Regions from separate parts of the Enterobacter sp. UPMP2060 genome, predicted to be linked through region 2. Evidence: predicted binding sites of a transcription regulator. Region 2 holds the regulator's gene; the other holds the start of a gene.
The links. Region 2 encodes sigma-54, which starts transcription at its own class of promoters, with help from an activator protein. Its sites were predicted from a motif close to GTTGGCACANNTTTCGCTNT; they were not measured.
Positions count from the first base shown of each region.

Region 1: a site for sigma-54 is predicted at 2,857-2,876, ahead of ACWKXN_RS08490 (branched-chain amino acid ABC transporter substrate-binding protein). Genes of this name have one in related genera too.

Region 1 covers NZ_JBSKJQ010000002.1:639,662-646,572, reverse strand. The annotation lists gene ftnA (non-heme ferritin) at 1-102, shown strand, start outside; gene ACWKXN_RS08505 (hypothetical protein) at 139-480, opposite strand; gene tyrP (tyrosine transporter TyrP) at 710-1,921, shown strand; gene ACWKXN_RS08495 (YecA/YgfB family protein) at 1,956-2,624, opposite strand; gene ACWKXN_RS08490 (branched-chain amino acid ABC transporter substrate-binding protein) at 3,048-4,169, shown strand; gene ACWKXN_RS08485 (ABC transporter permease subunit) at 4,269-5,183, shown strand; gene livM (high-affinity branched-chain amino acid ABC transporter permease LivM) at 5,195-6,469, shown strand; gene ACWKXN_RS08475 (ATP-binding cassette domain-containing protein) at 6,466-6,911, shown strand, end outside.
Region 2 covers NZ_JBSKJQ010000007.1:109,487-116,397, reverse strand. The annotation lists gene rapZ (RNase adapter RapZ) at 1-430, opposite strand, end outside; gene ptsN (PTS IIA-like nitrogen regulatory protein PtsN) at 476-967, opposite strand; gene hpf (ribosome hibernation promoting factor) at 1,050-1,337, opposite strand; gene rpoN (RNA polymerase factor sigma-54) at 1,360-2,793, opposite strand; gene lptB (LPS export ABC transporter ATP-binding protein) at 2,841-3,566, opposite strand; gene lptA (lipopolysaccharide ABC transporter substrate-binding protein LptA) at 3,573-4,127, opposite strand; gene lptC (LPS export ABC transporter periplasmic protein LptC) at 4,096-4,671, opposite strand; gene kdsC (3-deoxy-manno-octulosonate-8-phosphatase KdsC) at 4,668-5,234, opposite strand; gene kdsD (arabinose-5-phosphate isomerase KdsD) at 5,249-6,235, opposite strand; gene ACWKXN_RS15430 (calcium/sodium antiporter) at 6,249-6,911, opposite strand, start outside.

The sequences.
Region 1 (6,911 bases), on a different contig from region 2:
CTGTTTAAATCCGTACTGGATAAATTATCTCTGGTGGGTAAATCCGGCGAAGGTCTTTACTTTATTGATAAAGAACTTTCCACTCTCGATACGCAGAATTAATTTCAGCGCGGTGCCGGTTTCCGGCACCGCGTTAATTTACATACACCCGGCGCAGCTGGTGCAGCGCCAGTCATGAGGATTCACCGCCTGGTAAAAATAGCGGTAGCTGGACGTCTCCAGCGGAATCCCCACCTCGAAGAACATATCCGTTAACCAGTCGACATTCTCAACGATCCACTCATCTTCCTGTAAGCCTTGCGCAAAGGTTTCATCTTCAGGATCGATAATCGAATAGATTGCCCAGGTGCCCATATCCTTTTCGCGGCGGGACTCGGGAAGTATCAGGGGCTGGTTCTGCCAGCTGATTATCCAGTGGCCATGGCACAGCAGGTTGCCTCCCCGGCTCCATGCCGCGGTAAAGGGATTCTCCCCTGCCATAAAACCCTCACTTAATTTGATAATTTATATTTATTGTTTACGTTACGCCGGAATGTCGCCTGGCAACATTGCCCTTATGAAGTAGGCCTGCGCCTAAAAAGGGTCAGAGCGCCAGTAGTTCGTAAATAATTCATTACACTACTTGTAACGGTGATTTGACGAGTTACGGCTTTTCCCTTACTCTGCGCCGCAGATTTTGTCGCGGTTAAGCATCGTTGTAGAGGAAAGCGTGAGAAACAGAACCCTGGGAAGTATTTTTATCGTCGCCGGAACGACGATTGGCGCAGGAATGCTGGCAATGCCCCTGGCAGCCGCGGGCGTGGGATTTGGCATGACCCTGCTGCTGCTGGGTACGCTCTGGGCGCTGATGTGCTACACCGCCCTGCTGCTGCTTGAGGTTTACCAGCACGTGCCCGCCGACACCGGTCTGGGTTCGCTTGCGGCGCGCTATCTGGGACGCTACGGCCAGTGGATAACCGGCTTTAGCATGATGTTCCTGATGTACGCTCTGACCGCCGCCTATATCAGCGGCGCCGGGGAGCTCATCGCCTCAAGCGTCAACGACTGGTTTGGCTCTGACATCACCCCGGCGACGGGGGCTATCTTCTTTGCGCTCATCGGCGGCGGCGTGGTCTGCGTGGGGACATCGCTGGTCGATCTGTTTAACCGCTTTCTGTTCAGCGCCAAAATTCTCTTCCTGATCGTCATGCTGGTGCTGCTGGCGCCGCACGTGCACAAGGTCAACCTGCTGACGCTGCCGCTGGAAAAAGGGCTGGCGCTTTCCGCGATCCCGGTCATTTTCACCTCGTTTGGCTTCCACGGCAGCGTGCCGAGCATCGTCAGCTATATGAACGGTGATATCCGCAAGCTGCGCCGCGTCTTTGTTATCGGCAGCGCGATCCCGCTGATCGCCTATATCTTCTGGCAGCTGGTGACGCTGGGCAGCATTGACTCTTCAACCGTTATTGGGCTGATGGCGCAACATGCTGGCCTGAACGGTTTTTTGCTGGCGCTGCGCGAGGTCGTCACCTCCCCGCACGTGGAGCTGGCGGTACACCTGTTTGCCGACCTGGCGCTGGCAACCTCGTTCCTGGGCGTGGCGCTCGGCCTGTTTGATTATCTGGCCGACCTGTTCCAGCGTCGCAATACCGCGGCCGGACGGTTGCAGACGGGTGCCATCACCTTCCTGCCGCCGCTCGCTTTTGCGCTGTTTTACCCACGCGGGTTTGTGATGGCGCTGGGCTACGCAGGGGTGGCGCTCTCTATCCTGGCCCTGCTGCTCCCTTCCCTGCTGGCGTGGAAGAGCCGCCAGCAGCATCCTCAGCAGGGGTATCGCGTGGCGGGAGGAAAACCGCTGCTGTGCGTTGTGTTTGGCTGTGGGGTGGTAATTATTCTGGTGCAGGTATTGATTGCAGCCGGAATGCTGCCGGAAGTGGGTTAAATAAAAAAGGGGCTATCATCAGCCCCTTTTTTTATCAGTGCAAACAGCAGCTCTTAAACTTCTTCCCGCTGCCGCAAGGACACGGATCGTTACGCCCGACCTTCGTGCCGTTCACCGTCGGCTTCTTCACTTCCGGCTGCTGCGGGTTGTTTACCCAGTATTGATATAAACGCAGTGCCGCAGGCTGGATGCTTTCGATGCTGGCGATATATTCCTCTTCGGACAGTTCATCCAGCTTTTCGCTGTTCTCTTCCGTCCCGTGCAGCGCAATCACGTCAAGATCGGCCTTCAGGGCTTCCGGCAAGGCTGACCAGTCCGTCAGCGCCACGCCGCGCATATAGCCATAGCACCACTCTTCCACCACGGTATAGCTCTCACCGTCCACGTCGTTATAACCAAACATCGGTTCAAACTGATCCGGGTACTCGCTCAGGCGCTCGGCAATATCGTTCATATGCTTAAAGCAGAGATCGATAAAACGGTTCATCTCACGATCGTTTTTCCAGCGCGGAATGTACTTCTCGCCGCCCCACACCGCCACCAGCCAGGCGTCTGGCTCAACGACAACAGGACCGGAAAGCACTGCGGTAAGCATGCCGTCCAGTTCGGACACGTCAATCACGGACGCGTCATCATGACCGTAAGACATTAACGTCTCTTCAAGCCACGCCATTTCGCTTTCATTCAATGGGCCTTCAGTCATCGCTGACACTCCTGCAAAAGGAAACGATCCTAACACATATCTCACGCCTCTCCGGGCTGAAGTTTAGGTCTTTATTGCTGCAAAAACGTGCAAACCGTGACCTTTGCACAACTTATGGGCTTTATTGTTAACGATATGTGATCTCCGCTGTAATTTCTTCTCCTCCCGCAAGGCGGCATAACGCGGCGCTCTATACTCAAACATGTCGCATGCCCGTCAATGGGTTAACCATTCTGGCAACGTTTTTGCTTAACGTTCTTCGCGCGCCTCTGTGCAGGGAAATCTCGCCGTAATATGCAGGATGCCGTCTGTATCTTGTTCGTTTAGTGCATTTTGTTCTTGCTCGTGTTTCGGATTGGCTGCGCCGTCGGGCGTTCGGGTTTACGCCGTGGTGCAAAAACCTCTTTGCTAAGGAACATAATAATGTCGCTGAAATTAATCAGAACTCCTCTTTCTCTTGTGTTAGCCGGTTGCCTGGTGACGGCGTTTTCCGCCCGGGCAGATATTGTGATTGGCGTGGCCGGGCCGTTCACGGGTCCGAATGCCACCTATGGCGATCAGTACTGGCACGGCGCAACGCAGGCCGCTGAAGACATTAATGCCGCAGGCGGCATTAACGGCGAGAAGATCAAACTGGTTCAGGGGGATGATGCCTGCGAGCCCAAGCAGGCCGTGGCCGTCGCCAACCGTTTAGTTGACCAGGATAAAGTCAACGCCGTGGTCGGCCATTTCTGCTCCTCTTCCACAATGCCCGCCTCCGAGGTGTATAGCGACGCGGGCATTATTGCGATTACCCCCGGCTCAACTAACCCGCTGATCACCGAACGCGGCATGAGCGATATGTTCCGCATGTGCGGACGCGATGACCAGCAGGGTCAGGTTGCCAGCGACTTCATCATCGACAAGCTGAAAGCCAAACGCGTGGTGATTATTCACGATAAAGACACCTATGGTCAGGGTCTGGCTGACGCCACCAAAGCGGCGCTGGCGAAACGCGGGGTTCAGGATGTGATGTATGAGGGGTTATCTCGCGGTGAGAAAGACTTTAACGCGCTGGTGACCAAGATCGGTGCGCAAAAACCGGACGTCGTGTTCTTCGGTGGCTGTCACCCGGAAGCCGGTCCGCTGGTTCGCCAGATGCGCGAACAGGGCGTGCAGGCGAAATTCTTCTCCGGCGACTGTATTGTCAACGAAGAGATGGTGACCGCCGCGGGTGGCCCGCAATACACCAACGGCATTTACATGACCTTCGGTAAAGATCCGCGCCTTATCCCGGACGGTAAAGCGGTTATCGAGAAATTCCGCGCCGGTAAATTCGAGCCGGAAGGTTACACCCTTTATTCCTATGCCTCCGTACAGGCCATTGCCGCAGCCTTCAAGGCAACCGGCGGCAAGGACTCCGCCAAAGCCAGCGAGTGGCTTAAAGCCAATTCCGTCGACACGGTGATGGGCAAAAAAGCCTGGGACAGCAAAGGCGATCTGAAAGTGTCTGACTACGTGGTTTACCAGTGGGACGACAAAGGCAAATATAAGGAAGTGCAGTAACGGGACGGAGTCACGCTCAACGTCGGCGGGCCTGCCCGTCGGCGCGTAATAAACATCAGGCTGCGCGCATCGCGCAGCCTATAAAACGAGCGCGCTAAGATGAGTACATTCTTCCTGCAACAGTTAATCAATGGCTTAACGCTGGGCTCCGTCTACGGTTTAATCGCCATCGGCTACACCATGGTGTACGGCATTATCGGGATGATCAATTTCGCCCACGGCGAAGTGTATATGATTTCCGCCTATCTCTGCGCCATCGGCCTGGCGCTGCTCTCGTTCTTCGGCCTGCAGTCGTTCCCGCTGCTGATCCTCGGGACGCTGGTGTTCACCATCGTGGTAACCGGGGTGTACGGCTGGACCATCGAGCGTATCGCCTACAAGCCGCTGCGCAACTCCACGCGCCTGGCGCCGCTGATCTCCGCCATCGGGATGTCGCTTATCCTGCAAAACTACGCGCAGCTGAGCCAGGGTCCGCGCCAGCAAGGGGTGCCGACCATGCTGGACGGCGTGATTCGCCTGCATCTGGGCGACGGCTTCGTGCAGATAACCTACACCAAAGTGTTTATTCTGATTGCCTCGTTTGCCGGCATGCTGGTGCTCACCTGGATTATCAACCATACCCGGCTGGGCCGGATGTGCCGCGCGGTACAGCAGGATCGTAAGATGGCCTCCATTCTGGGCATTAACACCGACCGGATTATTTCGCTGGTCTTTGTGATCGGCGCGGCGATGGCCGGTCTGGCAGGCGTGCTGATCACCATGAATTACGGCACCTTTGATTTCTACGTCGGGTTCGTGATCGGCATTAAAGCCTTTACCGCGGCGGTACTCGGCGGCATCGGCTCCCTCCCTGGCGCGATGCTCGGTGGCCTTATCCTGGGCGTGGCGGAAGCCCAGTTCTCGGGCATGGTGAACTCGGACTATAAAGATGTCTTTTCGTTCGGCCTGCTGGTCATGATCCTGATTTTCCGCCCCCAGGGGCTGCTTGGGCGCCCGATTGTGGCCAAAGTGTGAGGGAGAGAATGATGACATCACACGGTTTTTCACTTAAACGCTGCATGCTGGACGCGATTTTTTCCGGGCTGATTGCGCTGGTTATTTTCGGCCCCATTGCGGGCGTGGTGCTGGACGGTTACAGCTTTAACTTCGCCGGACAGCGGCTGGCCTGGATGGTCGGCATCGTCATGCTCGGGCGTTTTCTGCTGAGCGCCTTTTTAGGTACCGCCGCGGGCGCCCGTTTCCAGGCACGCTTCGAAGCCGATAGCGCGGGCGTATATGTCCGGCCACCGGAATACAAAAGCCGCATGCGCTGGATTATTCCTCTGGTAATTGCTCTTGCGATTTGCTTTCCGTTTGTCGCCACGAAATATGTGCTGACCGTCGCCATTCTCGGGCTGATCTACGTGCTTCTCGGTCTGGGGCTGAATATCGTCGTGGGTCTGGCCGGCCTGCTGGATCTGGGATATGTCGCGTTCTACGCAATTGGTGCGTACGGTCTGGCGCTGGGATACCAGTATCTCGGCTTAGGCTTCTGGAGCATGCTGCCGCTGGCGGCAATCATGGCCGCCGCCGCAGGCGCCCTGCTCGGTTTCCCGGTGCTGCGCATGCACGGTGACTATCTGGCCATCGTCACCCTCGGGTTCGGGGAGATTATTCGCCTGATACTGAACAACTGGCTGACCTTCACCGGCGGACCAAACGGCGTGTCGGCCCCTCCCCCCACCTTTTTCGGTCTGGAATTTGGACGACGCGCGAAAGAAGGCGGCGTGCCCTTCCACGAATTTTTCCACCTGACCTACAACCCGAACATGAAGTTTATTTTTATCTACGCGGTGCTGTTCCTGGTGGTGATGCTGGTGCTCTATATCAAGCACCGCCTGACGCGGATGCCGATTGGTCGGGCGTGGGAAGCCCTGCGTGAAGACGAAATAGCGTGCCGCTCAATGGGGTTAAATCATGTTCTGGTTAAGCTGTCGGCCTTTACGCTGGGCGCATCGACCGCGGGCATTGCCGGGGTGTTCTTCGCCACCTATCAGGGGTTCGTGAACCCGACCTCCTTTACCTTCTTTGAATCGGCGCTGATCCTCGCCATCGTGGTGCTGGGCGGGATGGGCTCGACGCTTGGCGTAGTGCTGGCCGCTTTTGTGCTCACCGTAACGCCGGAACTGCTGCGCAGTTTTGCCGAGTACCGCGTCCTGCTGTTTGGCATGCTCATGGTGGTGATGATGATCTGGCGTCCGCGCGGTTTGATCCGCATTAACCGCAGCGGGTTCGCCGTGCGTAAGGGTGTCGCACCATGAACGGAACGATATTACGCGTTGAACATCTTATGATGCACTTCGGCGGGATTAAGGCGCTAAACGACGTCAACCTGGACGTACAGCGTGGCTCAATTACCGCCCTGATTGGGCCAAACGGGGCGGGAAAAACAACCGTGTTTAACTGCCTGACGGGCTTCTACAGGGCCTCCGGCGGAAACATTTTATTTAATACCCGCCATAAAACGACCAACGTTATTCAGGTGCTCGGACAAAAATTCCAGCCGGGAGACTGGATTAACCCCGCGCAGTTCGGGCAGCGTCTTTTCTACAAAATGTTCGGCGGAACGCATCTGGTCAACCGCGCAGGGCTGGCGCGCACGTTTCAAAATATCCGTCTTTTTCGCGAGATGTCGGTCGTGGAAAACCTGCTGGTTGCGCAGCATATGCGCGTTAACCGCAATCTGCTCGCCGGGATCTTAAA
Region 2 (6,911 bases):
GCTCGTGAACGGACATCTCAGAGGTGTCGACAATCAGGTCGGCACGAGAACGCAGCGGCTCCAGCAGGTCGCTCTCTTCATCGATAGCGCTCTCCAGAGAGAGGTTCTTGCTGGATAGCGGGTGCAAACGACGGGTATCGCTGTAGCGGCGGATCAGCGTATTGCGGTCTGCATCGAGGAACAGCAGCTGAGGCGAGAACGCGTCAGGCAGGTTGCTCATGGCCTGTTCGAAGATCTCTGGCGATTCAGGCATGTTACGAACGTCGATACTGACCGCGGCAGAGGTTTGTCTCTCCGCCAGCGTGCGGGCCAGATCGGGTAACAACACGACCGGCAGGTTATCGACGCAGTAAAAACCCATGTCTTCCAGGGCGCGCAGAGCAACGGATTTCCCCGACCCTGAACGGCCACTGACAATCATCAGCACCATGTTCCGTTTCTCCTCAGGACAACAGATGTGAAGGCCATCTCCTGGTTATGCATCATCCTGATTGCCTTCTGCTTCAGTGATAATTTGATAGAGCTCTTCATCACTTTGGGCCGAGCGCAGTCGACGGCAAATGGTTTTATCGGCCAGACGTTTTGCGACCAGCGACAGCGTATGCAGATGGGTTTTCGTCTGGTCGGCAGGTACCAGCAGCGCGAAGAGGAGATCGACGGGCTGGTTATCAATGGCATCGAAGGCGATGGGTGTTTCAAGCTGCACAAACACACCAACGGCACGCAGGGTATCCTCTTCCAGTTTGCCGTGCGGGATCGCGATGCCGTTGCCGATACCGGTACTGCCCATTTTTTCACGGGTCAGAATCGCTTCGAACACCACCTGCGGCGGCAGGCCCAGCTGTTTGGCAGCCAGTTCACTGATGATCTCCAGCGCACGTTTTTTGCTCTGGCAGTGAACCGCACTGCGGGTACATTCCTGGTTAAGGACATTGCTCAGTTGAAGAGCGGAATCGTTGTTCATCATAATTTCACCTAAGCGCTAACTGTACAAATGGCCTGTTGTGTTTCACAACAGGCCGTCCTGCACCCGTTAACTGCCCGGACAATTAGTGTTGTTTCAGTTTATCTTTATGTTTATTGAGCTGTCGTGCAAGCTTATCAATCAAGCCGTCGATAGCAGCGTACATGTCTTGCCCTTCCGCACTGGCATGCAGTTCACCCCCGTTAACATGCAGGGTGGCATCCGAGATATGAGTCACTTTCTCCACTTTCAACACAATATAGACCTGATTGATCCTTTCGAAATACTGCTCGAGTTTTGCAAACTTCGCGTTCACGAAGTCGCGTAAAGCCTCAGTAATTTCGACGTTTTGTCCAGTGATGTTGAGCTGCATAGTGTCTTCCTTATCGGTTGTGTCAGACCAGCTGTTTACGCTGGTTGGACGGCGGAATGGATAAAGACTCTCGATACTTCGCAACAGTACGACGTGCCACCATAATACCCTGATCGGACAGCATGGTGGTTAACTTACTGTCGCTTAGTGGCTTCGCGGGGTTCTCCGCGGCGATCAACTTCTTCACCAGGGCACGAATGGCCGTTGACGACGCTTCGCCGCCGCCCTCGGTATTCACATGGCTGGAGAAGAAATACTTAAGCTCAAATATACCGCGTGGACTGTGCAGATACTTCTGCGTGGTGACACGGGAAATGGTTGATTCATGCATTTCGACGGCCTGGGCGATATCCGCCAGTACCATCGGTTTCATATACTCTTCGCCCTGCTCAAAGAACGCCTGCTGCTGTTCGACAATACAGCGGCTGACGCGCAGCAGCGTATCATTTCGGCTCTCCAGACTTTTGATCAACCATCGCGCTTCCTGAAGATTGCTACGAATATATTGATTGTCGGAGTCGTTACGCGCGCTGGTGCACATGGAGGCATACTGCTGGTTGATTTGCAGGCGAGGGATGCTGTCTGAGTTCAGTTCAACGACCCAGCGGTCATTGTGTTTTCTGACCAGCACATCCGGGATCACGTACTCGGGCTCGCTGGTTTGGATCGACTGTCCCGGGCGGGGATCGAGTGACTGGATCAGATTCACCGCTTCTTTCAGCACCTCTTCCTTCAGGCGCGTGACGCGCATCAGGCTGCGGAAATCGTGGTTGGCCAACAGATCCAGATGATCGCTGATGATTAAGCGCGCCTCGTCGAGCCATGGCGTCTCTTTGCTGAACTGAGAAAGCTGGATCAGCAGGCAGTCGCGCAGATCTTTTGCGGCCACGCCTACCGGATCGAAACGCTGGATGCGCTTCAGAACGGCTTCGATCTCCTCAAGTTCAATCTCTTCGTCGCCCATGCTTTCCAGGATATCGTCCAGCGTGACGGTCAAATAGCCGGTGTCGTCAACGGCATCGACAATTGAGGTGGCAATCGCGCGGTCGGTATCGGAGAAGGGGGTAAGTTCCACCTGCCACATCAGGTAATCCTGCAGCGACTGGGTGGTTTCTCCCTGATAGACCGGTAGCTCATCATCCTGGTAGTCTGCACGCGTACCGGAAGGGGTTCCGGCGGTGTAGATTTCATCCCAGCTGGCATCCAGCGGTAGCTCGTCGGGCATCTCTTTTTGTTCGAGTGCATCCGCGGTGTCGAGCGCTTCTGTATCCTGTGACTGCTGAGTATCTACCTCGTCATGAAGATCGGTTTGTTCCAGCAGGGGGTTGCTGTCCAGCGCCTGCTGGAGCTCCTGCTGAAGTTCTAACGTGGACAGTTGCAACAGGCGAATTGCCTGCTGTAGCTGCGGCGTCATTGCCAGTTGTTGGCTGAGCCTTAATTGCAAACCTTGCTTCATGTTCAGAGCGTTTTTCTCCGGTTCGGCGTTACGTTACCTCTACCCTATCAGAGTCTGAAGTCTTCCCCAAGATAGACGCGCTTAACATGATCGTCTTCGAGGATCTGTTGCGGCGTACCGTGGGCGATCAGATTGCCCTGGCTGACAATATACGCGCGTTCACACACGGCCAGCGTTTCACGGACGTTGTGGTCGGTGATCAGTACGCCAAGCCCGCTGTCACGCAGGTGTTCAATGATGCGTTTAATGTCGATAACCGAGATCGGGTCAACGCCCGCAAACGGTTCATCCAGAAGGATAAATTTCGGGTTTGCGGCCAGCGCACGTGCAATCTCAACACGACGGCGTTCACCCCCGGAGAGTGCCTGACCGAGGCTGTCGCGCAGATGCTCAATGTGGAACTCTTCCATCAACTCGTTGGCACGATCCTGACGCTGTTCGCTGGTCAGATCGTTACGAATTTCCAGGACCGCCATCAGGTTATCGTAAACGCTAAGACGACGGAAAATGGAGGCTTCCTGCGGCAGGTAGCCGATCCCGCGACGCGCGCGCGCGTGCAGCGGCAGAAGGCTGATGTCTTCATCGTCAATAATAATGTTGCCGGCATCGCGCGGCACAATGCCAACGACCATGTAGAAAGTGGTGGTTTTACCCGCACCGTTAGGGCCAAGCAGCCCCACGATTTCGCCGGAGTTGACGGTCAGACTGACATCTTCTACGACACGGCGGCCCTTGTAGGCCTTCGCGAGATTTTTTGCAGTTAATGTTGCCATAACGAATTAGTTACTCTTCTTCTGTGCCGGGGCCTGGCCTTTGCCTTTGTCCTGCAGCTGCGACGGAACCAGGACAGTCGTGACGCGTTTGCCTTTCTCGCTGGAGGCCTGCATTTTTTGCTCTTTAACCAGATAGGTGATCTGGTCGCCGGTAATGTTGCTGTCCAGCTGTTCCAGATACGCGTTTCCGGTCAGGATGACCAGGTCCTTCGCCAGCTCATAGTGCATATGCGAGGCGCGGCCTTTCACCGGTTTGCCGTTGTCCTGCATCTGGTAGAAGGTGGCCGGGTTGCCGTAACCATCAATGATCTCTTTGCCCTGCTCGCCACCCGGACGGGTCACGACCACTTTGTCGGCGTTAATTTTGATGGTGCCCTGAGTCATGACGACGTTACCTGTGAAGGTGACGACGTTGCCCTGCATATCGAGAGACTGGGTATCAGACTCGATATGGATCGGTTGGTCGGTATCGCCCGTTACAGCAAGCGCGGGGAGACTGGTCGCCAGCATCGCGCTGGCGATAATTACTTTAAGGCTGAGTTTGTTTGTTTTGAATTTCATAGGAGGTTCTAACCTTTTCAATCAGCTCGGCGTTCTTGCTGCGTAAGTTCCCGCGCATTCTCAAACCGCTGGAATTAAATGTTGTGCCATACAGTGTGACCAGATCCTGCGAGGTCACGTCCTGGGTTACCAGGTTAATTTGGGCATTATCCGTCGTAATTTTTCGCAGTTGCGAGTCAGCGGTCAGGGCGTTGACTTCAACGTGGCCATACAGATAAAGCATACGGTCATTTGTCAGTTTTGCCCGATCTGACTTAATTGACCACGTCGGCACTTTGTCCTTATCAAATGTGGTCATGACAGGTTGGGTAAACCACGAAATACCGTCATCTGAAAAATATTCAACATGCTGGGCAATCAGGCGATAGTTCAGCTCGCCTTCCGGGCTGTAGACCACGGTGTCGCTGTGATCGCTTTTATAGGTTGGATCGTTATTGTTGACCACTTCCGTTTGCGGATCGTCGCGATCGGCAAGGTTCACGCCAATCAATACCAGTGCGACAAGCGAAAGCAAAATGATAATCCAGCGTCTGGTTTTACTCATATCGATTGCCCTTTGGCCTCATCAAGCTTGCCCTGCGCCAGCAAAAGCAGATCGCAGACTTCACGTACGGCACCACGGCCCCCGTTGATGTGGGTAACGTAGTCAGCGCGGGGGATCAGCAGCGGATGCGCATCCGCAACGGCGATGCTCAGCCCGACTTCAGCCATCACGGGCCAGTCAATCAGATCGTCCCCGACGTAGGCTACGTTTTCCGGCGCGATAGCCAGTTTACCCAGTAAATCCTTAAACGCCGCCATCTTATCGGATTGACCCTGATACAGATGGGTAATTCCTAAGGTTTCACAGCGGTCTTCTACCAGTTTAGCTTTTCGCCCGGTGATGATAGCCACCTCAATACCCGAGGTGAGCGCGCAGCGGATACCGTAGCCGTCGCGAACGTTAAACGCTTTCAGCTCTTCACCATTATTGCCCATGTAAATCAGGCCATCGGAAAGTACGCCATCCACGTCCAGGATGAGCAGACGAATGTTTTCCGCCTTTGCCATCATCTGGGTACTGACCGGTCCATAACAGGTTGCAAGGGATGCACCCGCATTACTCATTGTTTTATCCTTCATTACACTACGCCTGCGCGCAGCAGATCATGCATATGTACCACACCCAGCAACTGGTCGCCATCGGCAACCATCACTGAGGTAATGTGGCGGGACTGCATCAGGTTCAGCACATCCACGGCCAGCGTACCCGGACGGACGCGGATACCGCCCGGCGTCATCACATCGGCAATGCCGAGCGTGCGGACATCTACACCCATGTCGAACACGCGGCGCAGGTCGCCATCGGTGAAGATCCCCTGAATTTTCATCAGATCGTCGCACACGACCGTCATACCCAGATTCTTACGGGTGATTTCCAGCAGCGCATCACGCAGGGAGGCTTCTTTACTGACGTGAGGGATCTCATCCCCGGTGTGCATAATATCGTTTACCCGAAGCAGAAGCTTGCGCCCCAGCGCGCCGCCCGGGTGGGAAAGCGCGAAATCTTCCGGCGTAAAACCGCGGGCTTCGAGCAGCGCGACGGCAAGCGCATCACCCATGACCAGCGCGGCGGTGGTGCTGGACGTCGGCGCCAGGCCGAGCGGACAGGCCTCCTTAGGCACTTTCACGCACAGGTGAATATCGGCCGCCCGCGCCATGCTGCTTTCCGGACGGCTGGTCATGCAAATAAGCGGCACCTGCAGTCGCTTCAGTACTGGGATCAGCGCCAGAATTTCATTGGACTCCCCGGAGTTGGACAGCGCGATGACGATATCCTGCGGCGTGACCATACCCAGGTCACCGTGCGCGGCTTCCCCCGGATGTACAAAGAAGGAAGAGGTTCCGGTGCTGGCAAACGTTGCCGCCATTTTGCGTCCAATGTGGCCGGACTTACCCATCCCCATCACCACAACTTTGCCAGCACAGTAGAACATCTTCTCACATGCCAGACTAAAATCCTGATTAATGTACCGATCTAACTGCGCCAGACCTTCACGTTCAATCTCCAGAACCTCTTTGCCTGCTTTCTGAAAGTCAAAACCCGGCTGCAATTCTATTTGCGACATAATGCGTTTCCGTTTACCCAGAGAGAAGAGGCGAGAGCCAGTACAGCATCGCCATCCATACGATAAATCCACCCGTCAGCAGCGCGCCTGCGCCTTTGCCGATCTGTCGTTGCCGCCGCCAGCAGAGCAGGGCAAATATCACGCTGACCAATAACATCACGCCGTAGTCGCGTGAGAACGCCAGGGGATTAAAGGGCCCTGGCGTTATCAGGGCCGGCAGGCCCATCACAATGGCGATATTAAATATGTTGGAACCGATGATATTACCAATGGCAATGTCATCCTCACCTTTACGTGCCCCCGCAATGGCCGTGGCCAGCTCCGGCAGGCTGGTGCCGATGGCAATCACCGTCAGGCCAATGGTCAGTTCACTGATGGCGAAATAGTTCGCCAGCACGGTCGCGTTATCCACCACCATGCGCGTTGCCATCGGCATGATGATCAGCGCAACGCCAAGCCAGAGCAGGGCAACAGGCAGCGTACCTTCTCGCGGCAGTTCGGCGACCTGCTCCCGCGTGAGGCTATCCTGACCCTGCTTCTCAGCCAGACGGGCGATTTTAACACTATACAGCAGCCAGATGACGGCCAGCGCCAGCAGGAAAATGCCGTCGCTGTAGCTCAGAACACCATCGTAAAATACGCAGCCTGCCAGCAGGCTTACGATTAACATTAGCGG